DNA from 3 places in the Bacillus sp. OTU530 genome. Region 2 is predicted to be linked to each of the others. Evidence: riboswitches for the same ligand, from Rfam matches in the RefSeq annotation. Region 2 holds a riboswitch; each other region holds the start of a gene.
The links. A riboswitch is a leader RNA that binds a small molecule or an ion and turns the genes downstream of it on or off. The one in region 2 is predicted to bind S-adenosylmethionine.
Positions count from the first base shown of each region.

Region 1 (10,751 bases), on a different contig from region 2:
CAATAATAAAACAGAAGAAGAATTAGTAATGGCACTTGAAGCAAATATTGGCTGCTTTGTTGTTGATAACTTCTTTGAGTTAGAGGTTCTTCATGATTTAGCGCAAGAGCGTGAGCAAAAGGTGAATATTTTGCTGCGTGTAACACCGGGTGTTGAGGCGCATACACACGAGTATATTACAACAGGTCAGGATGATTCAAAGTTTGGTTTTGGCGTTTCTAGCGGACAGGCGCTGCAGGCGGTGAAGCATGCTGTAACGAAGCCGTACTACAATGTGCTTGGCATCCATTCTCATATCGGTTCCCAAATTTTTGAAACGGATGGATTTGTTCGTGCAGTCGAAGTATTAGCAACATTTGTAGATACTGTTCGCTCCGAAACAGGACATACAATGCCGATTTTAAATCTCGGAGGCGGTTTTGGCATTCGCTATACAGAAGGCGATACGCCGCTCCCAGCCGTACAATATATTAAAGAGATGACTGATGCGGTGCGCGAGCAGTTTACACAGCGTAATTATCCTCTGCCGGAAATTTGGATTGAGCCAGGCCGCAGCATCGTCGGTGATGCTGGCACAACGTTGTATACAATCGGTTCTATTAAAGACATCCCAGGTATTCGTAAATACGTGGCCGTGGATGGCGGAATGACAGATAATATACGCCCTGCGTTGTACGGTGCAAAGTATGAGGCAATTTTGGCGAATCGAGCAAATGAAGAGTCGAAGGAAGTTGTATCGATTGCCGGCAAGTGCTGCGAAAGCGGCGATATGCTGCTTTGGGATATAGAGCTTCCAGAAGCGGCGTCACGGGATTTACTTGCGATTTCTTGCACAGGGGCATACGGATATTCAATGGCAAATAACTATAACCGTATCGCGCGCCCTGCAGTTGTATTTGCAAAGGACGGAAAAGCGCAAGTTGTTGTGGAGCGGGAAACATTAGAAGACCTTGTACAAAAGGATCGTATTCGAGCAAGTGAGCTCGTATGAAAGCAAGAGGATGAAAAAAATTAAAAAATAGGCGGACAACAGTACGTTGTTCGCCTATTTTTGTAAGAAATTAACATAATTGTATCGCCGCAAGTCTTGCGCACAAGGGGACCTTCGCGGAAAAAGTGCTTATCATTTGCTTTGTTCCCGAGGTAAAGCAAGCTGTGCAAACCTACAGAGCAACCGTTGCTTCAGGCAGAAATACATGAATTCCCTATTCACTTACTCGGAATTGTATGTTTATTGAAAGAGAAAGTGTAGTTTTGGAAAACAGGGAAAAGTAATAGCAGAAGGCGCCTACAATAGAGAAGAAACGGTGGCTTACTGCGTTTTCAGAGCAATAGTAACATATAAACTTTATCAGAAGTGTACTGCAATATATTTTCATATTTTCAAAAATTCTTTTAAAATATAATTCATATCAGAAAACTAGGATTGCAATTAGCTGTAATTGTGATACAATACAAATTAATTACTTATCCAGAGAGGTGAAGGGACACGGCCCGATGAAACCCGGCAACCTGCATGTATGCAAGGTGCTAATCCGTCAAAATGGAATCTCATTTTGAGAGATAAGGTTAAGACGCCTCGAAAGTCTTTTCGAAATGGAAAGATTTTTTTAGTGCAAACGGATAGGGAGTATTTTAGGAAGGTTACTGCAGCGTCGGAACAAGACAGCTCCTTCCTACATAGCAGTGGAATATAGATGTTACCAAAAGAGGGGGAAATGACATGTTAACATATGAAACATGGGATGCACCAGCCATTGATTTTAATGAGGACGATGAAACAAAAGGTGCGCTTTCGGTTTTACGATGGGCGTATGATCATTATGGAGACGATGTTGTCTATGCATGCAGCTTTGGTGTAGAGGGGATGATTCTTCTGCACTTAATTGATCAAGTGAAGCCTGATGCAAAGGTTGTATTTTTAGATACAGATCTTCATTTTAAAGAAACGTATGAATTAATTGAAAGAGTGAAAGAACGGTTCCCAAGACTTCAAATTGTGTTACAAAAGCCAGAGCTTACGCTAGAAGAGCAGGCGGCAGAGCATGGTGCGGAATTATGGAAGTCTAACCCGAACGCATGCTGCAATATTCGGAAGATTGTTCCGCTTGAAAAGGCTCTTGCACAAGGGAAGGCGTGGATTTCTGGATTGCGCCGCGAGCAGTCGCCGACGCGCCAAAATGTACAGTTTTTAAATCATGATCACCGTTTCCATTCTATCAAAGTATGTCCGCTGATTCATTGGACATGGAAGGAAGTATGGCGTTATGTATACAAGCATGACCTTCCGTACAATCCGCTTCATGATATCGGCTATCCGAGCATTGGCTGTGAGGTATGCACACGTCCTTCAGAGGGTGGCAGCAGTGATCGCTCTGGACGTTGGTCAGGTACAGGTAAAACAGAATGCGGGCTTCATCAGTAAGAAGTAAAGGGGAAAAGAAAATATGGTAGCTCTCGCATTTTGTGCAGCGTTATTGTTTGCGATGAATATAGGGGCGAGTGGAGCAGCTGCCTCAATGGGGGTCGCATATGCTTCAGGAGCCATTAAGAAGAAATGGGTAGCGCTGCTCATATGTGGCGCTGCTATCATTGCTGGTTCTGTATTTGGGGGCCAAAAGGTTACAAAAACGATTAGCTCAGGCATTATTCCTGAGGATATCTTTACAGTAAAAATTGTTATTATTACATTACTTGCAGCAACAATTGCCTTATTTACGGCAAATATTCTCGGTATTCCGCTTTCTACCAGTGAGATTACGATAGGTGCTGTTGCAGGGGTGGGGATTGCATATCAAGTATTGTATGTGGAGAAACTTTTGTTTATCGTTGCTTTTTGGATTATCACCCCTGTAGTAGCTTTCAGTATTACTTATGTTGCTGGAAAGCTTATTCATAGGCTTAATTCCAAGTATCCTGATTTAGAAAAAGGAAAATGGAAGCCAATTTTTACAATTCTTGTTATTGTGACAGGTTTCTTCGAGGCCTACTCAGCTGGAATGAAAAACGTAGCAAATGCAGTTGCTCCGTTAGTTGGGGCTCATTTGCTTTCAGTGGAAACAGGGTTGCTTTTAGGTGGTATTTTTGTTGCCTTGGGAGCTTTTCTCTTAGGAAGTCGAGTTCTTGAAACAAATGGGAAGAAAATTACATCTGTTTCTTTGATTGAAGGAATTTCTGTTTCTGCTACCAGCTCATTTCTCGTGATTACAGCAGCTTTATTTGGGATTCCATTGCCGATTGCACAAATTACATCATCTTCTATTATCGGCATGGGCTCCGCGCAGCAAGGCAAGAAGGTCTTTCAAAAACGCGTTGTTTCGCAAATGCTCAAGGTGTGGTTTGTTGCCCCGTTTTTATCGCTTTTAGTATCTTATACATGCGTTAAACTATTGCTAGAAAGTGATTTGTATTCTATCTTTATTGTTGGGGCGGGAATTATCGCAACACTTGGAGTCATTAGCTTATTAAAACATACGAAACAGGAAGTAGGAGGAATTTCAAGATGACAAGTATTACAGCACATGGCGGTGTTCTTATTAATCGCGTAGACGAAACGTACAGCACAGCGCATATCCAAAAGGAAATTGAGTTAGACAATACTGCACTTAGCGACCTAGAGTTAATTGCAGTCGGTGCATACAGCCCATTAACAGGTTTTTTAAACCAAGAAGACTACAATTCTGTTGTAGAACGTATGCGTCTTGCTGACGGAACAGTTTGGAGTATTCCAATTGCACTTCCTGTAACAGAAGAAAAAGCAAACGAGCTTACAGCAGGTGAAGAGGTACGCTTAGTACAAGGCGGCGTAACATACGGTGTACTTACAGTTGGTGACATCTATGTGCCAGACAAACAAAAGGAAGCGGAAAATGTATACCGCACAACAGACCTTGCGCATCCAGGCGTAAAGAAAATGCTAGAGCGCCCGTCTGTATATGTAGGTGGAGCGATTACGTTAGTAAAACGTACAGAGAAGGATCAATTTGCTGAATTCCGCTTAGATCCGGCTGAAACACGTCAAAAGTTCCAAGACCTTGGCTGGAAAACGGTAGTTGGGTTCCAAACGCGTAATCCAGTTCACCGCGCGCATGAATATATTCAAAAAGCTGCGCTTGAAATCGTAGACGGCTTATTCTTAAATCCGCTTGTAGGTGAAACAAAATCTGATGACATTCCAGCTGACGTACGTATGGAAAGCTATCAAGTACTTTTAAAGAACTATTATCCACAGGATCGTGTATTTTTGGCTGTGTTCCCTGCAGCAATGCGCTATGCAGGACCGCGTGAAGCGATTTTCCATGCAATGGTTCGCAAAAACTTTGGTTGCACACACTTTATCGTTGGCCGCGACCACGCAGGTGTTGGTAACTATTACGGCACATATGATGCACAGCACATCTTCTCCAACTTTACAGCAGAAGAGCTTGGCATTCAGCCGTTATTCTTCGAGCATAGCTTCTACTGCACAAAATGCGAAGGTATGGCTTCTTCGAAAACATGTCCGCATGGTGCTGAAGACCGTGTGATTTTATCTGGAACAAAGGTGCGTGAATTGCTTCGCAGCGGTCAGCTTCCGCCAAGCACATTCAGCCGTAAAGAAGTAGTAGAAGTATTAATTCGTGGCATGCAAGAGCAGCCAGTGAACGCTTAAGGGGGAGAAACAATGAGCACGAACATTGTATGGCATGAGGCATCAGTTTCCAAGCAAGAGCGTCGCGAACAAAAAGGAAATCATAGCTTTGTTCTTTGGTTCACAGGTTTATCCGCATCTGGCAAGTCTACGCTTGCCAATGCGGTAGCTCGTAAGCTATTCCAAGAAAAAGTTGGTAACTATGTATTAGATGGGGATAATATCCGTCATGGTTTAAACAAAGACTTAGGATTTTCTGAGGAAGCACGCACAGAAAATATTCGCCGCATCGGTGAAGTGGCAAAGCTATTTGTGGACAGTGGTACAATTGTATTAACTGCGTTTATTTCTCCATTCCGTGCAGATCGTACACAAGTACGCGATATTTTAGAAGCGGACGAGTTCGTTGAAGTATTTGTGAGCTGCCCGATTGAAGAATGTGAGAAGCGCGATCCAAAAGGCTTGTATAAAAAAGCGCGCAACGGCGAGATTAAACAATTTACAGGTATTGACTCTCCTTATGAAGAGCCAGAAAATCCTGAAATCGTTGTTTCCACACACTTACATTCTATTGAGGAATGTGCGGACCAAGTTATCCAATATTTAAAAGAGAAGCAATTCATTTAAGTATAGACAGAAGAATGCACTGTGATGGGAGGTGGCAAAATGGGAAAGGTCTACCTTGTGGGAGCAGGACCAGGTGATCCTGATTTGATTTCTGTGAAGGGACTTAAGTGTATTCAGCAGGCGGATGTCATTTTGTATGATAGGCTGGTGAATGAGGAATTACTGTCCCATGCGAAGCAGGATGCAGATTTGATTTTTTGCGGAAAGCTCCCTGATTGCCACTTTATGCAGCAGGAAACGATAAATGCTCATCTTGTAAAGCTTGCGAAGGAAGGAAAAACGGTAACAAGACTTAAGGGCGGAGATCCTTTTGTATTTGGACGCGGCGCTGAGGAAGCGGAAACGCTAGCTGACAACAATATTCCGTTTGAAATCGTTCCTGGCATTACATCTGGCATTGCTGCTCCTGCTTACGCTGGCATTCCGGTGACACATCGTGATGCTGGTGCCAGCTTTGCCATCATTACAGGTCACCGCCGCGAGGGTCAGGAAGAGGATACGAAATGGGAGAGCCTGGCAAAGGGAATTGATACGCTGGCGATTTACATGGGTGTAGGGAATCTTCCATACATTTGCGGCAAGTTATTGCAGCATGGAAAAAGCGAGCAAACACCGGTTGCGCTTGTTGAATGGGGCACAACTGTATCACAGCGTACAGTAACGGGCACATTAGGAACAATTGTTACTATCGCGCAAAAGGAAGAAGTACAAAACCCAAGTATGATTGTGGTTGGCGAGGTTGTTCGCTACCGGGACAAGATCCAATGGTTTGAACAACAAACATCCAAAAATTACTATGCAAGCGGGGCGTTGTAAATGCAAGCAGTATTATACATTTGCCACGGCAGCAGAGTGAAAGAAGCGTGCGAACAAGCGCGCTTCTTTGTCTCTCAAGCAATGGCTGACATAGATGTACCAATTCAAGAGGTATGTTTTTTGGAATTAGCAGAACCATCCATTGAAGCAGGCTTACGAGTGTGTGTGGAAAGAGGAGCAACGCGTGTTGCGGCCGTGCCAATTTTATTGCTCACTGCTGCACATGCTAAAGAAGATATTCCGAATGAATTAGCAGAAGTAAAGCAGAATTATCCAGATGTAACTTTAACGTATGGTGAGCCGTTTGGTGTGCATGATGAAATTGTGTCGATTTTGCTGGAGAGAATCGGTAAGGAGCGTATTGCTGAAGATGCGATGGTATTGCTTGTTGGACGCGGCAGCAGTGATCCGGACGTAAAACGTGATATGGGGAATATCGCTTCGCGATTACAACATACATACCCGTTCCAGAAGGTTGATATTTGCTTTTTGGCAGCAGCGGAACCAAGCTTTGAGCAAGGGTTAGAGATGGCGCTTGCATCGGGTCATAAACAGGTGTTTGTTGTGCCGTACTTATTGTTTACCGGTATTCTAATGAAAAAGATGGAACGAACGATTAAGAAGTTAGGACGGGAAGAGCTTATACTCTGTGATTACTTAGGCTACCATCCAAATTTGCGCAAGGTTCTTGCCACGCGCGTACAGGAAGCAATGGAAGGAGAAGAGTATGTACCCACTTACGCTACACATACAAAATAAGCGTGTTGTTGTTGTTGGCGGCGGCAAGGTGGCTCTTTTTAAAATTGGGCCGCTTGTCAGAGAAGGAGCCCATGTGACTGTTATTAGTCCTGAAGCTGATGGAAAGGTACAAAAACTTGCTGAAGAGGGGCACATTACGTGGCTTGCGAAGACATATGAAGAATCAGACCTTGTCGGAGCGCTTCTCATTATTGCCGCGACAGATGACGCGGAGCTTAACACCCGAATTGCAGCGGAGGCGGGCGAGAACCAGCTCGTGAACGTCATTACAGATCCGACTGCAGGAAATGTTCATCTTCCAGCTGCATTTGAGCGCGGCCGATTAATGATTGCTGTTTCCACTGGCGGTGCTAGTCCGAAACTTGCAAAGAAAATTCGGGATGATCTGTCGGATACATATGGCGAAGAGTATGAGCAGTATTTGGATTTTTTATATGAATGTCGGATTAGAGTGAAAGCTTCTGCTCACAACAAAGCAGTGCGGAATGTATTGCTGCAGGAGGTACTTAAATCGGAGTATATAGGCTCGCTGGAAAAACAACAGCAGTTTTTAGAGAACTTATAAGACACTGATATGGCGTGGTTGCCACATCCTCAGTGTAAAAAGGGACTTTTACAGAAAAGGCACTATCGTTCGGTAGTGCTTTCTTTGCATTTTCAGAATGTATAAATTTCCATCTAAGAGCCAATTCGACGTAGTCGGAAATTTTAGAAATACAGTATAAGGGCAACTACGCCTCTGTTTTCACCCAAGGGCAGGTAGGAGGTTTTCATAAATATTCTCCGCCTAAACCGCATGTTCGCTTTGCGTACTTAACATTAAGAAAAATCCCGCCTAATAAGCAAACAAAGGTCCAAGTAAGGGATATGAATGGAAAAAAGGATCCTAGCTGAATATTTAACTGAGATCCTTTTTCGGTATTTTCCGGTTTATTCATCTGCTGGCTGTAAGGTAACCCTAAACCAACAAGGTGAATAACATTTTATGTTTGGAAGAAACAGCAGCAAAATAACGATTTTGCTTTTATAAGTATGGCATTGGGTTTACTGCGTTACTCTTTGCTAGATTCCATTCTCCTACATGCAATTCAAAGTGAAGATGCTGCCCTTGTGAATCCCCTGTATTACCCATGATTCCAATTTGCTGACCTTGCTTTACAGTTTGTCCTGTTCCAACAGAATAGCTGCTTAAGTGTGCATATACAGTTGTGTAGGTTTGTCCGTTGATGCGATGCGAAATAAATACAACATTTCCGTAGCTGCTTGAAGCATAGGCGCGTATGACAACACCATCTGCCGCCGCTACAACCGGCACTGTTCCTGATGCCGCAATATCTACACCTGCATGCAGTTTCCCCCATCTTCCTCCGAAGCCTGATGTGAAAGCGCCAGCTGCAGGTTTGATGAATCCGCCTTGATTGACAGCTGCTACGCTAGGTTGACTGGATGCTCCAGCGGAAGGCGCAGCTGCCTTTTTTGCATCCTCCGCAGCCTGTGCTTGAGCCGCTGCTGCTTGAGCTGCCTGAGCCGCTGCCTGAGCTGCTGCACGTTTATCCGCTTCCACAAGTTGCTGAGTCGCTTGTCTTTGTGCTTCTAAAAGCGCTTTTGTTTCTTCAGTGCTTTCGATTTCCTCCATCGTTTGCGATAGCTTTGCATGCATGTCATTCATAAGAACTTCCTGCTGCTGCTTGTCTGCCGCTTGCTGCTGCTGCTTTTGTACCTGCATTTCTTTTTGTTGCTGCAATGCCGCTTCCTGTTCTTTTACTGCTTTCTGTTCAGTTTCGACAGCATCTTTGTCTCGTGCCTGCTCTTGTAAAATATCATTATCAGAATTTAAGATAAGCGACACAGAATACATTTTTTCCAATAAATCGGTTATGTTTTTAGAGTTGATAATCAACTCTGTGACTAAGGTGCTGCGAGGCTGCTCCTGCAGTGTGCGCAGACGCTGATCGATGAGAACCTGTCGTTTTTCAATTTGTACTTGTAAGTACCCGATACGACGATTTTTTTCTTCAATTACAGCTTCTGTTTCTTTAATTTGTTGTTCAATTGTTGCTAGTTCCTGTTCTGTGTTAGCAATTGCTGTATTCAGTTCATCTAGTTTCTGCTGAAGAAGTGCAATATCCTGTTCGATTTGCAGTTTCTCCTGCTTATGGTTATCTAGTTGTTGAGATGTTCCATTCAATTGCGATTCAATGCTGTTTAATTTATCCTGGTTTGTTTCTGCATATATGGAAGCTGTTGGAGCAAGTAAAAAGGCTCCTGTCGCTAGCATACTCAAAACAGTATGTTTCTTCATTGTTGCGTTCCCCTTTCTCTACCGTATTTTTATACCATAGAATGAAAGAAGAATCTATTATTTTTACCATAATGTAAAGAAATTTAATAGAATGTTAGATTTTTATGCAAATGTACTGAAGTTATCTGAAATATAGTTCGTTTTTTACATATTTATTTGCATATAGTGTGATTAGGTTGTTTTAGGGCTTATAACCTTAAGGAATGAATGAGAAGTTGGTTATGATTAAATATCTTTATTAAACGATATTTAATCATATTAAAAAAACGATTTTTTAAAGTGGCTGCTGAAATAGAAAAATAATTGGGAAGTGAAAGCCTGAAAGAGGAATTTGTTTGGGGAGCGGTGCGATAGAAAACTTTGCGAGTCCGAGGGTGAAGTCGGTCTAAAGTCCTAGTGAAAACCGTTCCTTGGTTCGTTATGAGGATGCTTCGTTTCAGATAAGATAAGAGTATCAAAATGAAGGGAGGCAAAAAGGTATGAAAAAGTTTCTCACCTTTTTAGCAGCGGGAGTACTCGTTATCATTGCGCTCGCCACGCTCGGTCATATTGTGGGCTTATTGATTGGAGCAGCGATTGCGTATTGGAGTTTCAGGTCATTTCTGAAAGCCGATGCGCTGCTAGGAAAGTTTTTCTGGGGTATTATCGGTTTGATTGGCCTGTCCATTGTTTTGGGGAATTTCCCAGCTATTATTGGAGTCGGGGCAATTGCACTACTGTATTACGGGTATCGCAATTACAAGACTAAATGCGGCGGCAGAAAACAGGAAGATGCGTACAAATCGTTTCGTAGTTTTGAAGATGAATGGGACCATGTAATGAAACATTATTAAGAGAAGGGAAGAGATATGTATGAGACAATCCTTATTCCAACGAATTCGTAATATTGTAATGGCGGATCTCCATAATGCACTTGATGAGAAGGAGCGTCAAAATCCGATTGCCCTCCTGAATCAATACTTACGTGATGGTGAACAAGAGACAAAAAAAATTGAACAGCTCATTGAGCGTCACGGCATGCTGAAGACGAACTTTCTTCGTGAGAAAGAGCAGGCAGCATATATGGCAGAAAAACGGAAGCAGCAGGCTGATATTGCGCGTCAAGCAGGTGCTGCTGATTTAGAGGCGAGGGCATGGAAGGAAGCGGAATATTATGAAGGGCAAGCATCACGTTTAGCGGATGCTCATGCAAAAACAGCGGAGCAGGTCGAAGAATTACAACGCCAGCTGACTGAGATGAAAAACAAGCTCAAGGAAATGCAGACAAAGCGGATGGAGCTCATGGCACGAGAAAATATGGCGCACGCCAACCGCCGTATTCATGACACACTTGGAAAAATGTCTAAAGATAATCCATTTATACGTTTTGAAGAGATTGAAGAGCACATGCGTGATCTGGAGATTCGAGTACACGAGGCATATGAGCGTGACACGTTTGATTACAGAATTGCTAAACTTGAAAAAGAATTGAAAGAATCTGCACATTCATAACATCCATTGTCTAGCAGCTTATGATATAGTAGAGAAGAAAAGGAATTGCATAACAATTCCTTTTCTTCTGTTTCATACTTTAAGAAAGCATAAATTTCCTAGCTGGCAAGTCATTCGATGTATCTG
Region 1 covers NZ_JASATP010000017.1:85,157-95,907, forward strand. The annotation lists gene lysA (diaminopimelate decarboxylase) at 1-991, shown strand, start outside; SAM riboswitch class I at 1,465-1,570, shown strand; gene AAHB12_RS14465 (phosphoadenylyl-sulfate reductase) at 1,724-2,425, shown strand; gene AAHB12_RS14470 (inorganic phosphate transporter) at 2,448-3,506, shown strand; gene sat (sulfate adenylyltransferase) at 3,503-4,651, shown strand; gene cysC (adenylyl-sulfate kinase) at 4,664-5,257, shown strand; gene cobA (uroporphyrinogen-III C-methyltransferase) at 5,297-6,073, shown strand; gene AAHB12_RS14490 (sirohydrochlorin chelatase) at 6,074-6,832, shown strand; gene AAHB12_RS14495 (NAD(P)-binding protein) at 6,801-7,397, shown strand; gene AAHB12_RS14500 (murein hydrolase activator EnvC family protein) at 7,857-9,134, opposite strand; gene AAHB12_RS14505 (lmo0954 family membrane protein) at 9,614-9,967, shown strand; gene AAHB12_RS14510 (PspA/IM30 family protein) at 9,987-10,625, shown strand.
Region 1: it holds a riboswitch for S-adenosylmethionine, as region 2 does, so the genes downstream of both, AAHB12_RS14465 (phosphoadenylyl-sulfate reductase) here and AAHB12_RS19570 (methionine ABC transporter ATP-binding protein) in region 2, are expected to answer to the same signal.

Region 2 (10,751 bases):
TCCGTCACAGCAGCCGCCTGATTGATGAAAGAGAAGAGGACCGTGCTTACTTTGTAAATACTGAATAAGCGAAAGTGCTGCATCGGTTGCGGTAACTCGCTGTATTGTTTCCATAGTGTACACCTCCTAATATGAAAGCTTCCGCTGCGAGAGGCAAGCGGAAGCTTTTGTTTTTTAGAAGAATCCTAATTTTTTCGGGCTGTAGCTCACAAGCATATTTTTCGTTTGTTGGTAGTGACTGAGCATCATTTTATGTGTTTCACGGCCGATACCTGACATTTTGTATCCGCCGAATGCCGCGTGGGCAGGGTAGGAGTGGTAGCAGTTCGTCCAAACGCGTCCTGCCTCAATCGCTCTGCCGAAGCGGTATGCCTTGTTGATATCGCGTGTCCAAACGCCTGCACCTAAGCCGTAAAGCGTATCATTGGCGATTTGGAGCGCTTCCTCCGGTGTTTTAAATGTTGTAACAGAAACAACTGGACCAAAGATTTCTTCCTGGAAAATGCGCATTTTATTGTGACCCCTAAATACGGTTGGCTTTACATAATAGCCGTTCTCTAAGTCACCATCTAATACGTTGCGCCCGCCTCCTGCTAGAAGCTCGGCACCTTCTTGTTTACCAATATCAATATAGGAAAGAATTTTTTCAAGCTGCTCAGCGGAGGCTTGTGCACCAATCATTGTGTCAGGGTCAAGCGGGTTGCCTTGCTTAATCGCATTTACGCGTTGCAGGGCCCGCTCCATAAAGCGGTCATAGACGGACTCTTGGATGAGCGCACGCGAAGGGCACGTGCAAACCTCACCTTGGTTCAATGCAAATAATACGAATCCTTCGATTGCTTTATCAAAGAAATCATCATCTGCATCAAGCACATCCTCAAAGAAAATATTTGGCGATTTTCCGCCTAGTTCAAGCGTAACAGGGATCAGGTTTTGCGAGGCATACTGCATGATAAGACGACCTGTTGTTGTTTCTCCTGTAAACGCGATTTTGGCGATGCGATTGCTTGAAGCAAGCGGCTTACCGGCTTCAAGACCGAAACCATTTACAACATTCAGGACACCGTCTGGAAGTAAATCAGCAATAAGCTCTACCAATACCATAATGCTGACAGGTGTCTGCTCTGCTGGCTTTAACACAACACAATTTCCAGCCGCGAGAGCAGGAGCAAGCTTCCACGTTGCCATAAGAAGCGGGAAGTTCCAAGGAATAATTTGGCCCACAACGCCGAGAGGTTCATGAAAATGATACGCAACAGTATCTTGGTCAACCTCACCAATCGTACCCTCTTGTCCGCGGATGCAGCCTGCAAAATAACGGAAATGATCAATTGCTAGCGGAAGATCGGCATTGAGAGTTTCACGAACTGGTTTTCCGTTATCCCATGTTTCTGCCACGGCCAGCATTTCTAAATTTTGCTCCATGCGATCCGCGATTTTATTTAAAATGTTTGCACGATCTGCAACTGACATTTTGCCCCATTTGTCTTTTGCGGCATGAGCGGCGTCAAGTGCCAGCTCTATATCCTCAGCCTGTGAACGTGCTACCTGACAAAACACTCGCCCAGTAACAGGGGATATTGCATCAAAGTATTGTCCATCAACTGGAGCTGTCCATTTCCCTCTGATAAAATTGTCGTATCGGCTTTTAAATGAAATTTTTGCACCCTGTTCACCTGGTACTGCGTAGATCATTTTTGTTGCGTAAGCCATCCTCATTCCCCCTATTCTCACTATATTCACCTTTTATACATGCAAGTTGTGTGCCAAAATCAAGAGGACACTGCTGCTTTGAAATATGTGAGAGCGCACATCGTTCTCGATAGCGAACAAGAACACTTTGCAGGATAAACATAATAGACAGCGAAGAGTAGTATAAAGCTTGCCATAGGTGAGCAAATTAGGAAAAAAATACCCATCTATGCTACAATACAGATAGTAAAGGGCAGGTGATAGGTATGACAGTAACATTTTATTCTTATCCGAAATGCGGAACATGCCAAAAGGCAAAAAAATGGCTTGAAGGGCATGATATTTCCTACAACATGATACATATTGTAGAAAATCCGCCGTCTAAGGAAGAGGTGCGCAAGCTGCATCAGGCAAGCGATCTTGATTTGAAGAAACTGTTCAATACGAGCGGTATGAAGTATCGCGAGCTTGGCTTAAAGGATACATTGAAGACGGCAAGTGAAGAGGAAATGCTAGATCTGCTTGCATCCGATGGCATGCTGCTTAAGCGTCCTATTGTGACAAATGGCAGCAAGGTGACAGTTGGCTTTAATGAAGAGCAGTTTGAGAGAGAATGGCTGTAATGCCGACTGGGCATTTACATAATTGATACAAAGTATGGAGGGGACAAAAATGAACATTCCTAAAGAGTTGCGTTATTCTGAAGAGCACGAATGGGTGAAAGTAGATGGGAGCCGTGTAATCGTCGGTATTACTGAGTTTGCGCAGCATGAGCTTGGTGATATTGTATTTGTGGAGCTTCCGGAGGTTGGTGCTGCATTAAAGGCGAATGAGCCGTTTGGCAGCGTAGAGTCCGTGAAAACAGTTTCTGAACTTTATGCGCCTGTGAGCGGTAAAGTTGTGGAAGTAAATGAAAAGCTAAGTGATAGCCCTGAGCTTGTGAATGAGTCTCCGTACGAAGGTGCGTGGATGGTAGTTGTTGAGCTTGCGGATGCAGCTGAGCTTGATAGCTTATTAACTGCTGAGCAATATGAGAAAATGACAAATCAAGGGTGAAGAATGAGGAGACGGACAAACCGTCTCCTTCTTGCTTTTTACACTTTAAAAAAATATAAATTTTCCAACGAGAAGTTAACTCGACATATCGGGACATTTTAGGAATAAAGTGTAAGTGCAACTACGTCTCTGTCTGCGCCTGCCGGTTTGCCAATCGACGAGTTTTCTTTAGCAAAATTGACAATATTTGCGTATGGTCAGTTTCGATAAAACAGGAAACAAGACGAAAAGAAAGAATATACTATATATTAAGGTTGTATCATAGTCTACATTAGTCGGGTGATGCACAGTGATGGAAATGGAAAAAGTGATAATTGTTGAGGGAAGATCCGATAAGAAGAAAATTGCAAATCTTATTAAAGAGCCTGTAGAAATCGTATGCACAAATGGAACGATCAGTTCATCTAAAATGGACGAATTTGTTGACAAGCTCTATGATAAAGAGGTGTACATACTGGTTGATGCAGATGAAGCAGGCGAGAAGCTTCGCAGGCAATTCAAGCGTGAATTCCCGCATGCAGAACATTTGTATATTGACCGTACGTACCGGGAAGTAGCGACAGCACCAGTGCAGCACCTTGCAAGCGTGTTGCTTGGAGCAGATATAGACGTGTATGCAGAATTTTTAAAGTAAGGATGACGTGAATGATTGAATGGACAGGGGAAGATGTGGAAAGCAACATTCAAGAGGAAGAAGCAACAGTTCTTTATGTGCAGACGCCCATGTGTGGAACGTGCCAGCTTGCGAAGAGGATGTTAACAGTTGTAGAGGCGGCGCTTGAGCTTACAGTCGGTACGGTCAATCTCAATTATGCTCCTTATTTGGCGGAGCGATATGAGATTGAAAGTGTGCCGTGCCTGCTTGTTTTCAAGCGCGGCATTGTTGCGAAACGAATGTACGCGTTCCAGTCAGTAGACTTTATTTATAATGAATTGCAAAAACTCGACATATTGCCTAAGAAATAAGAAGAAAATGTCGAGCTATTATTAAAGGGTTGCTCTGTGAATAAATGGAAAATATATACAACACCTTATTCACGAGGAGTGATGGAAATGACGTTACAAGCATTGTTGCGGTCGTTTGCAAATTATGCAAGCACTCAGCAGCATTTAGAGCCGCTTTTGCCTTTGGAGGAAAAGGTTATGTGTTTTCGGTTTAAGGAAGAAAGCTGTGCTTTAAAAATGTCACGCCATGAAATCACATTGTTAGAAGGAGTAAAGGGAACAGATACGATTACATTTTGGAAAGAAGAGGACTTACATAGTTTAGTAAGCGGTCTTGTTCGGTTACAACTGCTGCTAAGGTGGAAGGGAACGGAGTATATAGGATCATACCGAACACTTTTATTGGCAGAATCGCTGTTTCATATATGCAAGCCGTTAGAAAAGGGAGCTTAAATGCTCGCTTTTTTTTTTGCATATTTATATTTTTTTAAAAAATTTCAAAAATAATAATTTTCTGTATTTTAAGTATAGAGAAATGTATTAAAATCATGGCATAATTTACTTTATGAGTTTCTTAAAATAATAATTTATTATTGTTGACATAGATATGTGAGATTGATAGAATTTCAATGATATGATAAAACATGAAACACATCAGGTAATTTATATTTGATGTTCTCTTATCAAGAGAGGTGGAGGGACTGAGCCCTGTGAAGCCCGGCAACCGTCAGCACATGTTGAAATGGTGCCAATTCCTGCGAAGCGAATGCTTTGAGAGATGAGAGGAAAGGATATACGGCGATTGTTCGAAACCTTTCTGCTTGTCTGAAGCAGAGAGGTTTTTTTACTGTAAAATATGATGTAATGAAGAGGTGAGAGGATATTGATTCTACTAGAGAACGTCCAGAAAATCTACCGTTCAAAAAGTGGAACAGTTACAGCTGTTCATGATGCAAATTTAGAGATTCGCCAAGGAGAAATCTTTGGCATTATTGGATATAGCGGAGCTGGGAAAAGCTCATTAATACGTATGCTGAATCAGCTGGAAAAGCCCACTTCCGGCCGGATTACAGTGGCAGGGCGTCTCATTTCTGCGATTCGTGGCAAGGAGCTGCGCAAGGCTCGTCAAGAAATCGGGATGATTTTCCAGCATTTTAATCTTCTTTGGTCCCGTACGGTACGCGAAAACATAGCGTTTCCATTAGAAATCGCTGGGGTTCCAAAAGAAGCGCGCCAAAAACGTGTTGATGAACTTATTCGTTTGGTTGGACTAGAGGGACGGGGAGATGCGTATCCATCACAGCTTAGCGGCGGGCAAAAGCAACGTGTTGGCATAGCGCGTGCGCTTGCAAATAATCCAAAGGTACTGCTGTGTGATGAAGCAACATCTGCTCTTGATCCGCAAACAACAGATTCTATTTTGGATTTATTAGTTGATATTAATGAAAGACTCGGCTTGACGATTGTACTTATTACGCATGAGATGCATGTAATCCGAAAAATTTGCCATCGTGTGGCTGTTATTGAGAGCGGGAACATTGTGGAGCAAGGCGAAGTTCTGGAAGTATTCAAACATCCCAAACATGCAACAACCAAAAAGTTTGTGCAGCAGGTTACTGAATCAGATGAAGCAAGAGAAACAATTGGACAACTGCTTCATAAGTATCCAGACGGAAAGATTGTAAAATTAACATTTGTTGGTGATACTGCGGAGAAGCCCCTTATTACGGATTTGATTCGTCATTTTGAAGTGGATGTTAATATTTTGCAAGGAGAAATTTCCCAAACGCAAAAAGGCTCCTATGGGACATTGTTTGTTCAGCTTCAGGGTGAGAATGAGGAGATTGTAAGAGCCATTGCTTTTATTCGAGGTAAGATGGTAGAAGTTGAGGTGGTCGAATATGAACAATGAGTGGTTAGAGCTAATTAAATTGGAAAAACTAATCGATGCAACGCAAGAAACCATCTATATGACAGCTATTTCAGTTACAGTTACATTCATTCTAGGACTAGCATTAGGATTACTTTTGTTTTTAACTAATAAAGGTAATATGTGGGAAAATAAGGCTGTCAATACGGTGATTGGATTGTTTGTAAACATATTTCGTTCAATCCCCTTCATTATATTGATTGTACTGCTTATTCCGTTTACAAAGTTACTTGTGGGAAGTATTCTAGGAGCCAATGCTGCACTGCCTGCTTTAATCATTGGTGCAGCACCGTTTTATGCCCGCATGGTCGAAATTGCGCTCCGCGAGATTGATAAAGGTGTTATAGAGGCGTCTTATGCGATGGGAGCTTCTAATGGACAAATCATTTTTAAGGTGCTTATACCAGAAGCATTGCCAGCCTTAGTTTCAGGGATTACTGTTACGGCGATCGCTCTTGTTAGCTATACGGCCATGGCCGGCGTTATCGGAGCTGGAGGGCTTGGAAACTTTGCCTATTTAGAAGGATTCCAAGGCAGCAATCCATTATTAACATTTGTTGCGACAGTGGCTATTCTAATTCTTGTGTTTATCATCCAGTTTACTGGAGATTATTTTACTAAAAAGTTAGATAAAAGGTAATTAGGGAGGAACGCAAAATGAAAAAACTGCTTAGTCTCATTGTAGCTGTTTTTGTTCTTGCTTTAGCGGCTTGCGGCGGAACAGACACTACAAAGGAAAAAACAGCTGATGGAAAAACAAAAATAATTGTCGGTGCATCCGCTGTTCCACATGCTGAAATTTTAGAAGCAGCAAAGCCATTGCTTGCAAAAAAAGGAATTGATCTTGAAGTTAAGGTGTTTCAAGACTATGTTTTACCAAACGTTGCATTAAAGGAAAAAGAAATTGATGCAAACTATTTCCAAACTCCAGGGTATTTAGACTTAGAGATGGAGAAAAAAGGTTATGACTTTGTGAGCATTGGTGAAGTTCATAAGGAGCCGATTGGAATTTATTCTAAAAAGTACAAAAGCTTAGCGGACCTTCCAGAAGGCGCAAAAATTATTATGAGCAACTCGTTCAGTGACCATGGACGTATTCTTCCGATTTTTGAAAAAGCTGGGTTAATCAAGCTTAAAGCGGGCGTTGGTGCGAATGCACGTGTGGAAGATATCGTAGAAAATCCAAAGAAACTAGACTTTTCAACATTGATTGAGGCGAAACTTCTCGCTACTTCCTTTAAAAATGGGGAAGGAGATGCTGTGGTAATTAACACAAACTATGCGCTTGAGGGGAAAGTAGATATTAAAAAATACGGCATTGCGTTTGAAGGAAGTGATGTTGTTCCTTCTAACTTAGTAGTTGTCCGCAAGGGTGATGAAAAGCGTAAAGAACTGCAAACATTGGTAGAAGTACTGCAGTCTAAAGAAATTCAAGATTTCATTCAAGAAAAATATCAAGGTGCTGTTATCCCTGCAAGTAAATAAACCATTTGAAGTCCGGTAGGTTTTGAAGGCTTCAAGGCTGAAAAGAACCCCTGTGATTCCCGCAGGGGTTCTTTTGATTCCACTGTAGGAAAGTATAAATTTCCAGCTAGAAGCCATTTTAACGCAGTCGGAAATTTTAGGAATGCAGTGCAAGGGCAACTCCCTGTCCTCGCTTAACGGCTTGCTAGTCGGAGACCATATGTAGTACTTCAGATTAAAAGTGAAAGTTAGGCGCTTTAGCAGGGCCTTCATGCTGCTGCGGGAGCTCTATAACATATTTCCTAATTCAAGTGCATATAGAGCCCTGTTTTTTTGCAGGCAATTTAGACAAGCACATTATTTTTTTTGAGGATAGTGTAGTATAATGGTGCTCGAGTTCATTTTACACTTTAAGAAAGTATAGTTGCGCGGAGAGTTCAAAAAATACATACAGTGCATTTGAAGGAAGCGTAAAACACAAAAAAATACAAATGATAAAATGGTACAAAGCAGTTGGGTATTTAATGGTTAGAAAATTCCGAAAATTTTCTAACTGTTTGATATATAATTTTAATTGATATAAAATAAGAATGAGAATAAAATGAGAATGTGAAAGTTCTATAACAATTTTTCTTCTATATAGAAATAAACTGGAGGTATTGTGATGGCTGGTTCAACTTTAACAATTAAGGATCTGCATGTATCCATCGATGAAAAAGAAATCTTAAAAGGCGTAAACATTGAAGTAAAAGGCGGAGAAATCCATGCAATCATGGGTCCGAACGGAACGGGTAAATCAACGTTATCTTCTGCAATTATGGGTCATCCGAAATATGAAGTAACAAGCGGAAGCATTACGCTTGATGCTGAAGATGTATTAGAAATGGAAGTTGACGAGAGAGCTCGCGCAGGTCTATTTTTGGCAATGCAATATCCAAGCGAAATTAACGGCGTAACAAACGCAGACTTCCTTCGCTCTGCAATGAATGCACGTCGTGAAGAGGGCGATGAAATTTCTCTAATGAAATTCATCCGTACATTGGACAAAAACATGGACTTCTTGGAAATGGATTCCGCAATGGCACAGCGTTATTTAAACGAAGGCTTTTCTGGGGGCGAAAAGAAGCGTAACGAAATTCTTCAATTAATGATGCTTCAGCCGAAGTTTGCTATCTTAGATGAAATCGATTCTGGATTAGATATCGATGCGTTAAAGGTTGTTTCTAAAGGAATCAACGAAATGCGTGGTGAAGACTTTGGCTGCTTAATTATCACGCACTATCAGCGTCTTCTTAACTACATCACGCCTGATTTTGTACACGTTATGATGAACGGTCGCGTTGTAAAATCTGGTGGTCCAGAATTGGCACAACGTCTAGAAGCAGAAGGATATGACTGGATTAAAAAGGAACTCGGCATCGAAGACGAAGCAGAGCAAGAAGCGTAAGCGGATAGGAGGATAATCATGACAATCGGTACACTACCATTCGATCAAGACTATGTTCGTCAATTAGCAAGCGGAGAGCCTGCATGGTTGACGGAGCTTCGCTTACAAGCCCTTGCTAAAGCAGATGCACTTCCAATGCCGAAGCCGGATAAAACGAAAATCGGCAAGTGGGATTTCATCGGTACGGGACGTACGGCAAAGCAAGAGGCTGTAAGTTCTCTTGAAGAGCTTCCAGAGGATGTAAAAAAGCTTTTCAACACAGAAGAAGAGAAAAACGTACTTGTACAGCGCAGCGGCACACCAGCTCTCGTTGTATTATCTGAAGAAGCAAAGGCAAAAGGCGTTATCTTCACAGATATCGTAACGGCAGCTCGTGAGCACAGTGATTTAGTGCAAAAGTATTTGATGACAAAGGGTGTTAAGATCGATGAGCATCGCTTAACAGCTCTTCATGCAGCGTTAATTAACGGCGGCGCGTTTGTATATGTTCCGAAGAACGTTGTACTTGAAACTCCGCTTCAAGCTGTATTTGTTGTAGATAGTGAAGAAGCTAACGTATATAACCACGTTCTTGTTGTGGCGGATGAAAACAGCTCTGTAACATATGTGGAAAACTACGTAGCGAATGAAAATACAACAGGTGTTGCAAATATCATCGCTGAAGTAATTGCTGAGCAAGGGGCACTAGTGAAATTTGGTGCGGTTGATCTTCTTTCTAAAGGGATCACGACTTATGTAAACCGCCGTGGTACAGTTGGCCGTGATGCTCGTTTAGAGTGGGCGCTTGGCTTAATGAACGATGGCAATACGATTTCTGAGAATATTACAAACCTGATGGGTGATGGCTCTGTTGGTGATACAAAAACAGTAACAGTCGGCCGCGGTGAGCAAATCCAAAACTTCACAACAAGCGTTGTGCATTTTGGTAAAAACTCTGCAGGTAATATCTTAAAGCACGGTGTACAGAAGGATGCAGCAACATCTGTTTTTAATGGTATTGGCAAAATCGAGCATGGTGCTTCCAAATCGGATGCGCAGCAGACATCTCGTGTGCTGATGCTGAGCGAAAAAGCGCGCGGTGACGCAAATCCAATCTTGTTAATTGATGAAGATGATGTAATGGCAGGACACGCAGCTTCTGTAGGACGCGTAGATCCGTTGCAGCTCTATTATCTAATGAGCCGCGGTATTCCTAAGAAAGAGGCTGAACGCCTAGTAATCCATGGCTTCTTGGGACCAGTTGTGAACGAGCTTCCAATTGAAGGAGTAAAAGCACAGCTTGTTGAGGTCATTGAAAGGAAAGTTCGCTAATGGATATTGGAGCAATACGCCAACAGTTTCCCATTCTTCATCAGCAGGTGAACGGTAAACAGCTTGTGTATTTGGATAATGCTGCAACTTCACAAAAGCCGCTTTCTGTTATTGAGGCGCTGGATCATTACTATAAAGAGTATAATTCCAACGTACATCGCGGTGTTCATACACTTGGTACGAAAGCAACTGATGCGTACGAAGGAGCGCGTGAGAAGGTTCGGAAGTTTATTAATGCCCGTTCCATGCAAGAAATTGTATTTACACGCGGAACGACAACAGCGTTAAATATGATTGCTAGCAGCTACGGTATGGAGCATGTTGGTGCTGGTGATGAAATCGTGATAACGTATATGGAGCACCACGCGAATATTATTCCATGGCAGCAGGTAGCAAAGAAAAAAGGGGCAACATTAAAATACATCCCTCTTCAAGAGGATGGTACGATTTCTCTTGAGGATGTGGAAAAAACAGTTACATCGAATACGAAGATCGTATCTGTTATGTATGTTTCCAATGTGCTTGGCACGATTAACCCAGTCAAGGAAATCGCTGAAATCGCGCATCGCAATGGTGCGATTATGGTGGTAGACGGAGCGCAAAGCACACCGCATATGAAGATCGATGTACAGGATTTAGACTGTGACTTCTATGTATTATCGAGCCATAAGATGTGCGGTCCGACTGGCGTAGGCGTATTATACGGCAAAAAGCAGATTTTGGAGAATATGGAGCCGGCAGAGTTTGGCGGCGAAATGATTGATTTTGTAGATTTATACGAATCAACATGGAAGGAGCTTCCATGGAAGCACGAAGCAGGTACACCAATTATCGGTGGTGCTATCGGACTTGGTGCGGCGATCGACTTTCTGGAAGATCTTGGTCTTGAAAACATTGAAGCCCATG
Region 2 covers NZ_JASATP010000029.1:22,244-32,994, reverse strand. The annotation lists gene AAHB12_RS19605 (DUF779 domain-containing protein) at 1-114, opposite strand, end outside; gene adh (aldehyde dehydrogenase) at 175-1,695, opposite strand; gene AAHB12_RS19595 (arsenate reductase family protein) at 1,959-2,315, shown strand; gene gcvH (glycine cleavage system protein GcvH) at 2,365-2,748, shown strand; gene AAHB12_RS19585 (toprim domain-containing protein) at 3,038-3,382, shown strand; gene AAHB12_RS19580 (thioredoxin family protein) at 3,394-3,714, shown strand; gene AAHB12_RS19575 (hypothetical protein) at 3,802-4,146, shown strand; SAM riboswitch class I at 4,371-4,478, shown strand; gene AAHB12_RS19570 (methionine ABC transporter ATP-binding protein) at 4,577-5,605, shown strand; gene AAHB12_RS19565 (methionine ABC transporter permease) at 5,595-6,263, shown strand; gene AAHB12_RS19560 (MetQ/NlpA family ABC transporter substrate-binding protein) at 6,281-7,108, shown strand; gene sufC (Fe-S cluster assembly ATPase SufC) at 7,752-8,534, shown strand; gene sufD (Fe-S cluster assembly protein SufD) at 8,553-9,845, shown strand; gene AAHB12_RS19545 (cysteine desulfurase) at 9,845-10,751, shown strand, end outside.

Region 3 (10,751 bases), on a different contig from region 2:
GGATTTTGCACCGCCACTCCAATTCCAATTGCCGGAACTGCGAGAATAGCTGTAGAGAATACAGTCCAGTTACGTCCCCCAAACTGTCCCACACCGAACGTATATACGAAACGAAGTGTTGCGCCGACAAGGCCCGGAATTGCCGCTAATGTAAATAATTGCTCTTGCGAAAAGGCAAAACCGATATCATTTAATCTTACTGCAACAACAGACCAAATTTGCCAAACAATAAAAGAAAGCATTAACGCTGGAACAGAGATCCAAAGATTTCTTGTCGCATGGCGCCTTCCTTCCGCTGCCCAAAATGTTGGGTTTTCAGGATCCCAGTTAGCACCGATACGACCTTGTTTTTTCTTAAACTGTTTCTCTACAACAGTGGCCATATACATTCCCCTCTCTGCATTTGAGTTATTTTCATTTCAATTTTGATAGTATGGAGTGCGCTCTCTATGCTTTTATCTTATAGTGGTTGCAGAAAAAGAAATGTGATATTTATCACAAAATCAGGCTTACCTGTGACCATGTTCACAGAATATTCATCACCAGTAAGCCATAATAAAATTACAATAGTAATGAAGGGGGCTTTACGATGTTAAAGACGAGAATTACATATCAGACTGGCAATCCCGCGGAGTATATCCAAGCGCTTACCACAAGCGCTTTAGATAAATTGGTTACGATAGAGGTACGTGAGGAAACGAAGGAGGTTTCTGTTTCTTTTTCCGAAAAGCTATCATACGCACAATACGCCTTAATCCATCGTTTTCTTATTATACTGGCAGAAAAAATAAATGGACGCATCTTCGATAAAGGCAGCATGCTCGGCTATTTGCAAGATGGCACCCCTGCTTACATCGTAACAAACTGGGATGAGTGGAGCCGCTTTTTACATGAGAAAAAATTGCACTCCTCTCAAGGAGAATATGTCCATGTATACGCGAACAGCGAACTTCTTGAAAGCGGTATTTTATTGGAGTATGAAATGAGCAAGGAAGGAGAGGCATTTGCAATTACAAGCTGCACATTACTTACTTCAGAAGGGGAAGCAACCCTTCATGGGGAGGCGCTTGTATTAGAGGCGGAGCAGAGATTTTAAAGAAAACTCGCTGACTGGCGAGCCGGTAGGCGAAGACAGAGGCGAAGACAGAGGCGTAGACAGAGGCGTAGACAGAGGCGTAGACAGAGGCGTAGTTGCACTTATACTTTCCTACAGTGTAAAAAAATCCCCGCCAAGCGGGGATTTTCATCGGTTCTATAAATAAAACGATTTACATCTGTTTCTTCTTAGCCTTTTGCATAACAACGATCAAATAAAACATAGCTAAAAAACCAACTACTCCAAATCCTAGGGAGAGATAATCCGGTGTTTTAAAATTTTGTCTATTTGTTATCCATTGATAAATCGATTGAAGTGGAGCAACCGCAACAATCACTAATACAATCCAATAACCATAGCCAGAGATTTTCTTCATCATACACACTCCAATATTAGCTATACATTAGAAGCCCTTTTTTGCTTACCAGGTCCTGCTTTTCATAATACTGTAAATATTTAAAAAGGACTGTCCCATTTAGCAGGAACAGTCTTTCCTTTCATTCATGCTCCCGTAATCTTAGCTGCTGCAACGTCTCACGTAACATGGATGCAATATTATCATCTGTTACTCGAAAATATAAGCTGCACAAAAACATCTTGATGTTTTGCGTTACAATATCTCGAGCCGGCTGCACTGCCTCTTCTAGCTCAACAAAGTTTACAATCCAAGCTGCCATATACATTTCATTAATAAGTCCCTTTTCCCAAAGCGCAAGTACCACACGTACAAAATGCTCATCTTCGAAATGAGCATACACTTGCTCTCCCTGACACACCTTTTCCTTAATCACCTCTAACATCGCATATGCAAGAGATGCCTGCTCCTTTGTTAAACAACGAGCAATTGCAGCAAGAGCATCAGCTGCCTGCACAACAGCCTGTGCTTTTCCTTTTTCTTTTATATATCCTCTTACATCTTGTTCCAAATACAGATACTCTATCATTTGCTCGGCAACACTCTCTAGCTGCTCCTCTGATAAAAACGGATCACGTTCATGAAAAGATAGAATAGCAGCCAAAATAGAAGCAGAAGCAGCTCGCCGAAACACAGAATCTGTTCCATCCTCACCAATTCCATACAATAAATAATCTGGACTTAACGCTTGAAGCAATAGGCCTCTTAGCTCCTTATGACGAAACACCCCGTTTGCAATCCAGCTTGCTAACACCTCATAAATCAACTCACGGAAATCAGCATCAGTTGAACCAATTTCCTCCATAATTATTTGCGTATACGGATAAGCATCCGTATCATCAGGCACCGCGTACCTGTGATCTCGAATGAGGCGAAGCTCAGACTGTACAGTATCTTGTTCCATTTTTATCTCCCGCCCTTTACACAATTGTAGATCGATCTTTGCTATGTATAACACCTTTCAAGCATATAACATACAGCCAGAACAATGCTACTCGTTTCACTAAAGAAAACCCGCCGACTGGCGAGCCCTGCCTTTGGTCGAAAACAGAGGCGTAGCCCTACTTATACTGTATTCCTAAAATTTCTCACTACGTCGAATTGGCTTCTAGCTAGAAATTTATACTTTCTTAAAGTGTAATAAAAGCCTTGAGTCACGTTCTTTGACCCAAGGCTTTTCACACATATGTGATGGAATTGTATCCGAATGCACTTGTCATTCTGCTGTTGCTCTCTAGTTTATAGCTGTGTATCATATATCCTCGTATCATACATCCTTTGTATTTGTACTTTATGTACAACAGAATGCATAATTCTTTCATGTTCGGATCCTTTGGAGGTAGTCCAAACCACCCCGCTTAAGAATACACTCAGACAAAGCAGCCAAAACAAACACGCAATTTTATTAATCATTGCAGTCCATCCTTCCTTTCCCCTTTACACTGGTTATGCTCCACAAAGGGAACGAACAGAAAATGCATCTGCAGGCTTATTGTTTGAGGAAAAGAAACGATGCACTCATTCCTTTTTTTCACAACTACAGGGAACCGAACAGCCCGTGTTGATCGTGTAGCTGATTGACGTAGCTCTACTTATACTGTATTCCTAAAATTTCCGGCTACGTCTCACTTCTAGCCGGAAATTTATACTTTTTCAAATAAAAAAGACCCATGCGCTGCATAGATCTTTTTCATGATTATACCCCTGCTTGCTGACGAAGCGTATCAGCTTTGTCTATACGCTCCCAAGTAAGGTCAAGCTCGTTGCGGCCAAAGTGACCGTACGCTGCTGTTTTCTTATAAATCGGGCGACGTAAATCAAGCATTTTAATGATACCTGCTGGACGAAGGTCAAAATTTTTACGAATCAAATCAACCAATACATCCTCAGACACTTTTCCTGTTCCAAATGTATCAACAGAAATAGATACTGGCTGCGCTACACCAATCGCGTATGCAAGCTGTACTTCCGCTTTATCCGCAAGCCCTGCTGCTACGATGTTTTTCGCAACGTAACGAGCGGCATATGCTGCAGAACGGTCTACCTTTGTAGGATCCTTACCGGAGAACGCACCGCCGCCATGGCGAGCATACCCGCCGTATGTATCAACAATGATTTTACGGCCTGTTAAACCAGCATCCCCTTGCGGTCCACCGATTACGAAGCGGCCTGTTGGGTTAATAAAGTATTTTGTATTCTCATCAACAAGCTCAGCTGGAACAACTGGCTTAATTACATATTCTTTAAGATTACGCTCGATTTGCTCATGCGTTGCTTCTGGATGGTGCTGCGTGGAAATAACGATTGTATCAACGCGAACCGGCTTTCCATTTTCATCGTATTCAACCGTTACTTGTGTTTTACCGTCCGGACGAAGGTACGGTAATGTATCATCCTTGCGCACTTCTGTTAAACGGCGGGATAACTTGTGTGCAAGAGAGATTGGAAGAGGCATAAGCTCTTTCGTTTCGTTACATGCAAAACCAAACATTAAACCTTGGTCACCAGCACCGATTGCTTCGATTTCTTCGTCAGACATAGAGCCTTCACGCGCTTCCAGCGCTTTATCTACACCCGCTGCGATATCAGCAGACTGTTCATCGATAGAAGTTAATACCGCACATGTTCCAGCATCAAAGCCGTACTTTGCACGAGTATAGCCAATTTCACGGATTGTTTCACGAACGATTTTTGGAATGTCCACGTATGTAGAAGTTGTAATTTCACCAGCTACTAGCACTAAACCTGTTGTTACCGTTGTTTCACAAGCTACACGTGCGTTTGGATCGTTTGTTAAAATCGCATCCAAAATAGAATCTGAAATTTGGTCACAAATTTTGTCCGGATGCCCTTCGGTTACAGACTCGGACGTGAAAAGACGACGCTTGTTTGTCATTGGTAAACCTCCCCTAATCTATTATGTACGGAACTCATCCCTAAATTAAATTGTCATACGACATTCTTAAAATTCCCAAGAAAGCAAAATAAAAAACCTTTCCATCTGAGGAAAGGTTGAATGTGTCATTTCTTGCCTTTCACTCTTATCGTTCAAAGCATTGCTGCCTTGCATCAGGTTGAGCACCTTTACCTTTTCGGTCAGGTTGCTGGGCTTCATAGGGCCTGTCCCTCTGCCAGCTCGGGATAAGAGAGTATCCGTCTTAAAGCTATAGTATAGAAATAACACTACTTTGTCAATTCATTCCCCTTAAATTTCAGCAAAAAAATCCTGCTTATTATGTGTTGGTACATGTATTCTAAAACGAATAATAGTACACACCAATTCATCTAATAACATCTTGATCAATTTTTATAACAGGAAAAATCCCCAAAAAGTGTAAACACACAAACATAAACCAATAAATAGTATACACTATTTAAAACAATGTGTTATACTTTTTATGGGTAATGTGAGATATTTTTCTATAATTCAAACAAAGGATGGTTTTGATGATGAATACTGTGAATGTCCAAATCGGGTTAAATGAACTATTAAACGGAAGCAATGCACATGTTCAATTAAGCGTACCGCAATTGGTAGAAAAGGTTTTAATCCGAGAAGAAGGAAGCCTAACTTCAACAGGTGCTGTTTCTGTTTCAACCGGAAAATATACAGGGCGTTCTCCCAAGGACAAATTTATTGTCAGCGAAGCATCCGTCAAGGATAAAATTGACTGGGGCGTAGTGAACCAGCCAATTGCTGAAGAAACCTTTCACCACTTATACACAAAGGTACTGGAGCATTTAAGAGAAAAAGAGGAGCTTTTCGTATTCAAGGGCTTTGCTGGCGCAGACCGTAACTACCGCCTTCCCATCCAGGTTGTAAATGAATTCGCATGGCACAACTTATTTGCCCAGCAGCTATTCATCCGCCCGACAACACAGGAGCTTGCAAACCACGAAGCACAATTCACCATCGTGTCTGCTCCGACATTCAAAGCAGACCCAGCACTCGATGGAACAAAATCGGAGACATTCATTATCATTTCCTTTGAAAAGCGGATTGTACTGATTGGAGGTACAGAATATGCAGGAGAAATGAAGAAATCCATCTTCTCCATTATGAACTATTTACTTCCAGAGAAAGATATCCTTTCTATGCACTGCTCGGCCAATGTAGGGGAAGAAGGAGACGTTGCACTATTCTTTGGTTTATCCGGTACAGGAAAAACAACCTTGTCTGCCGATTCAAACCGTAAATTAATCGGTGATGATGAGCACGGTTGGTCTGACAACGGCGTATTCAATATTGAAGGCGGCTGCTATGCAAAATGCGTAAACCTATCCCGCAAGAAGGAACCTCAAATTTTCGACGCGATTACTTTCGGCTCTGTATTAGAGAATGTTGTGTTAGATGAGAATACTAGATTTGCAGATTATAATGATACCTCCTTAACAGAGAATACACGTGCCGCGTATCGGATTGATGCAATTGAAAATATTGTACTTCCAAGTGTTGCCGGTCATCCGAATACAATTGTCTTTTTAACCGCGGATGCATTTGGCGTACTGCCTCCTATCAGTAAATTAACAAAGGAGCAAGCCATGTACCATTTTTTAAGCGGCTACACAAGTAAGCTTGCCGGTACAGAACGCGGTGTTACATCTCCGCAGGCGACCTTCTCAACATGCTTTGGCTCCCCGTTTCTGCCATTACATGCATCCCGCTACGCAGATATGCTTGGTCAAAAGATTGAAAAGCACGGGGCAAAGGTATTCCTTGTGAATACTGGTTGGACGGGCGGAGAATACGGAACTGGAAAACGAATGAATCTTGCGTATACGCGTGCAATGGTGCAGGCCGCGCTAAGCGGTGAGCTCGACCGTACGGAAACGGTGAAAGACGATATTTTCGGTCTAGACATTCCACTTCATGTGCCAGGTGTACCAGATGATGTCTTAACACCGAAAAAAACATGGGCTGATCCAGCTGCCTACAAGGCAACAGCATTAAAGCTTGCGGCACAATTCAAAGAAAACTTCAAAAAGTTCAAAACGGTTCCTGAGCGTATCGTGAAGCTTGGCGGTCCCATGATGTAACCTGTTGTCTCATACCGCTTAGGGAAAGCCTACTCTTCTAACAAAACCTTGGCTTGTTGGAAACGAATTATATTAGAAAAAGAGCAGCCTATCGTGGCTGCTCTTTTTCTAATACAATCTTGGCTATTTCCGTTCTGGGACAAGCAAAAATTTTTCTAGGCGCTCACATATGGGCGTTTTTTCACATACAGTAAAATAGGCTTACTTTAGGAGGTGCATCTATGAAAAAGCTGGTTAGCGTATTAACAATTATAATGTTAAGCTTCTTTACATTTGTCGCATGCAATCAAACAAAACAAGTAAATATGCAAAAAGTTCGTGTCGGAGAGGTAACACACTCCTTATTCTACGCACCATTATATGTGGCGTTACAAAATGGATATTTCAAAGATGAGGGTCTGGACATTGATTTACAAACAACAGCTGGCGGCGACAAAACAATGACTGCGCTTCTCTCAAATGGCATTGATATTGCTCTCGTTGGTTCGGAAACATCGATTTATGTGTATAATCAAGGGGCGAAAGATCCTGTTATTAACTTTGCACAGCTCACACAAACAGATGGAACATTTCTCGTTTCCCGCAAGAAACTCGACTCCTTTAACTGGAGCGACTTAGAGGGAAGTGTATTTTTGGGGCAAAGAAAAGGCGGTATGCCGCAAATGGTTGGGGAATACGTCTTGAAGAAATACGGGATCAACCCGCAGCAAGATTTAACTTTAATTCAAAACGTTGAGTTTGCCAATATTGCAAACGCCTTTGCTTCTGGTACAGGTGACTTCGTTCAATTATTTGAACCAACCGCAAGTATTTTCGAAAAAGAAGGAAAAGGTTATATCGTAGCATCCTTTGGCAAGGAATCCGGTAAAGTTCCCTATACATCTTTTATGACAAAAGAAAGCTACTTAAAAGATAACAAGAAGGTCATCGAAAAATTCACAAGAGCCCTCTATAAAGGGCAGCAATGGGTGGATACACATAGTCCGGAAGAAATCGCAAAAGTAGTAACACCACTCTTCGAGGATACACCACAGGATATTATCGTTAAGGTCATTGAGCGCTATAAAAACCAAAACTCTTATGCAACAAATCCGATTTTAGATACAGAAGAGTGGAACAACCTGCAAAGTATTATGAAGGAAGCTGGAGAACTGCCAAAAGAAGTGCCATATGACATATTAGTGGACACTTCGATTGCGGAAAATGTCATTAATCAATAGGAGTGATTCCGCATGAGCTTTTTGACGATCCAAAATTTATACCATTGCTTTTTCGATGCCAAGGAAGCGAGGCTCGTGCTGGCTGATATTCATCTTCAGGTGGAGCAGGGAGAATTCATTTCTTTCTTAGGACCAAGCGGCTGCGGCAAAACAACTCTTCTCTCGATCATCGCCGGATTGCTTCGGCCGCTAGAAGGAACCATTGAGATTGAGGGAGAGCGTGTATGGAGACCGACCTCCTCAATCGGCTATATGCTCCAGCAGGACTACTTGTTTCCATGGAAAACAATCGAGGAAAATATCATGACGGGTCTTCGCATTACTAAGGCATATAATGAAGACAAAAGGCTGCAAGCACTGAAGCTGCTTAGTGAAGTTGGACTCAAAAATGTCGAGACGCTGTATCCGCGCCAGTTGTCAGGCGGTATGCGCCAACGAGTGGCGCTCGTGCGTACACTTGCCACCAATCCCAAAATACTGCTGCTAGATGAACCATTCTCAGCTCTAGACCATCAAACCAAAATCAAGCTGGAGGAACTCGTGTGCACCTTGCTGAAGCAGTTTAAAAAAACAGCTATCCTTGTCACTCATGATATCGAAGAGGCTATTTCTATGAGTGACCGCATTTTCTTGCTCCACACCAATCCCGGCCGTATTGCTAAAACCATTCTCGTCCCAGAAGATATTCGTTTACTTTCTCCATTTCAGGCACGCCAGCATCCAAAATTCAGGAATCTATTTCAATCTATATGGAGGGAGCTGGAAAAACTTGAAGTATAAAAACTTAGATTTATCCTTCCTGCATCGAGCGTATATACAAAAAGAACAAAAGAAAAGGCGAGCCATCGCATTGTTACAGGCTTTCATATTAGTTATCTTCTTTGTTCTTTGGGAGATCGGAAGCCGCAGCCAGTGGATTGACCCGCTGCTTTTCAGCTCCCCTTCCAGGATTTTTAACATGCTGGCTGACAAACTACTGGATGGCTCATTATATCCTCATATTTGGACGACGCTTCTAGAAACATTTACTGGCTTTCTTCTTGGTACTGCCCTCGGAACACTTATTGCAACGATATTATGGGCCTTACCGTTTCTTGCTAAGGTTCTTGATCCGTATCTCGTCGTATTAAATGCCATGCCAAAGGTAGCACTCGGGCCAATTATTATTGTTATTTTCGGACCGACCATTACATCCTCCATTGCCATGGGTGTGATCGTTTCCATCATCATCACAATTCTTGTTATTTACTCTGCATTTCGTGAGGTGGACCCAAATTATTTAAAGGTGCTGCAAACATTCGGCGCTAATAGATGGCAATGCTATCAGAAGGTTATCCTTCCTGCTTCATTGCCAATCATTATTTCAACCTTAAAGGTAAACGTTGGTCTTTCTTGGGTTGGCGTTATTTTTGGTGAACTTCTTGTTTCTAAGCAAGGTTTAGGATACTTAATTAGCTATGGCTTTCAAGTATTCAACTTTACCCTTGTTCTTATGAGCGTTTTGCTTACATGCGTATTGGCTACTGTTATGTATGTGCTTGTCGAGTGGTTTGAACGTATATTAAGTCAACATATCGAATGAATATATGTAAAGAAAACTCACCAATTGGCGAAGACAGAGGCGTAGTTGCACTTACACTGTAATCCTAAAATTTCCGACTGCGTCAAATTCGCTTCTAGCTGAGAATTTATGCTTCCTACAATGTAATACAAACAGACCTAGCCTATAAATGACTCGGTCTGTTTGTATATAGATATATATCTGCTTTAGAATTCCTGTACTTTGCTCTCTAGCATCCCTGTGCCATGTAAACAATGTTTTTGAATATACGCCAGGCTGTGCCGCAGCACATCGTCGCGCATAATAAAGCTAAAGCGCTTATCCTCTTTAATGTCATCCGGTATCTTCTTAAGCAGAACAGATCCGTTTGTTTCATTGTAATGTGTATGATCCTGCAAATCGCTAATTGTAGCAAAATAAATATTCTTAATAATAATTTTATCCCTTCCTGAGACCTTATATTGTCCTATATATTGCAAATAGGATACAATCCCGCCTGTTTCTTCCCGCACTTCACGTACAGCGGCTTCTTCAGGTTTCTCTCCGTCCTCTACTTTTCCACCCGGAAATTCTAATCCGCGTCGTAAATGATGCGTCAGCAGCCACTCATCTCCACGCCGGCAAACAACCCATACATGCTTAGGTTCATGGGAAAACGGACGATCTTCAAAGGATAACTGTACTGTATTGTGGTAATAATCTTTAAAAGTGTACATTCACACGCTCCCCTAACAATTGTGGCGAATTTTTCTTACCACAAATTGTAGCACATTCTTCGCGCCTATGCCTATTATTACAGTCCGTCTATAATGCCCAATTGTGCGATGATTTCTTGTGTCTCCTGATTGCTCAGGCTATAAATCATTTGATATGCTTTTTGAAGGCTATCGTCATATTCATGGTTTTCTGGGTCATGATGATACTCAAGGAATGGGATATGTGATCTAACAAAGGTTTTTAAATCTGCCTGATATGCTTCATCGAAATATTGACGAAGCTGCACAATTTCTATATCGCTTGCTTGAATTTCAAAGCTGTACGTATTCGCGGATTTCACCTTAGAAATCTCACCGTCTGCAATCGATACATAGTATGTTTGTTTCTCCATTTATTATCCCTCACTTTGCGAAATACTACGGTTCCTTAAACAGTGCCATCGCGCTGATAATGTCTCTATTCCTAATTGTTCCTAATTCATACAAGAAATATGCAGAACGCTGCGGACATGGTACTATGTAAGAAAAGCCTGTTTCGCTGTCTCAAAGAAAAGGGAAGGCCAATAACTGAAAAAAGGCGGGCCTTGGGAGCTAGATATCACCCCGAAAAGTTATACTTTCTTATCTTGCTTGTAAAGAAAACTCGCCGATTGGCGAAGATAGAGGTGTAGCTGCACTTACGCTGTATTCCTAAAATTTCCGATTA
Region 3 covers NZ_JASATP010000043.1:23,273-34,023, reverse strand. The annotation lists gene AAHB12_RS23690 (NarK family nitrate/nitrite MFS transporter) at 1-383, opposite strand, end outside; gene AAHB12_RS23685 (hypothetical protein) at 590-1,096, shown strand; gene AAHB12_RS23680 (hypothetical protein) at 1,269-1,475, opposite strand; gene AAHB12_RS23675 (DUF2785 domain-containing protein) at 1,594-2,415, opposite strand; gene metK (methionine adenosyltransferase) at 3,208-4,407, opposite strand; SAM riboswitch class I at 4,550-4,659, opposite strand; gene pckA (phosphoenolpyruvate carboxykinase (ATP)) at 4,962-6,548, shown strand; gene AAHB12_RS23660 (ABC transporter substrate-binding protein) at 6,770-7,768, shown strand; gene AAHB12_RS23655 (ABC transporter ATP-binding protein) at 7,781-8,548, shown strand; gene AAHB12_RS23650 (ABC transporter permease) at 8,583-9,350, shown strand; gene ytkD (RNA deprotection pyrophosphohydrolase) at 9,536-10,045, opposite strand; gene AAHB12_RS23640 (hydrolase) at 10,123-10,437, opposite strand.
Region 3: it holds a riboswitch for S-adenosylmethionine, as region 2 does, so the genes downstream of both, metK (methionine adenosyltransferase) here and AAHB12_RS19570 (methionine ABC transporter ATP-binding protein) in region 2, are expected to answer to the same signal.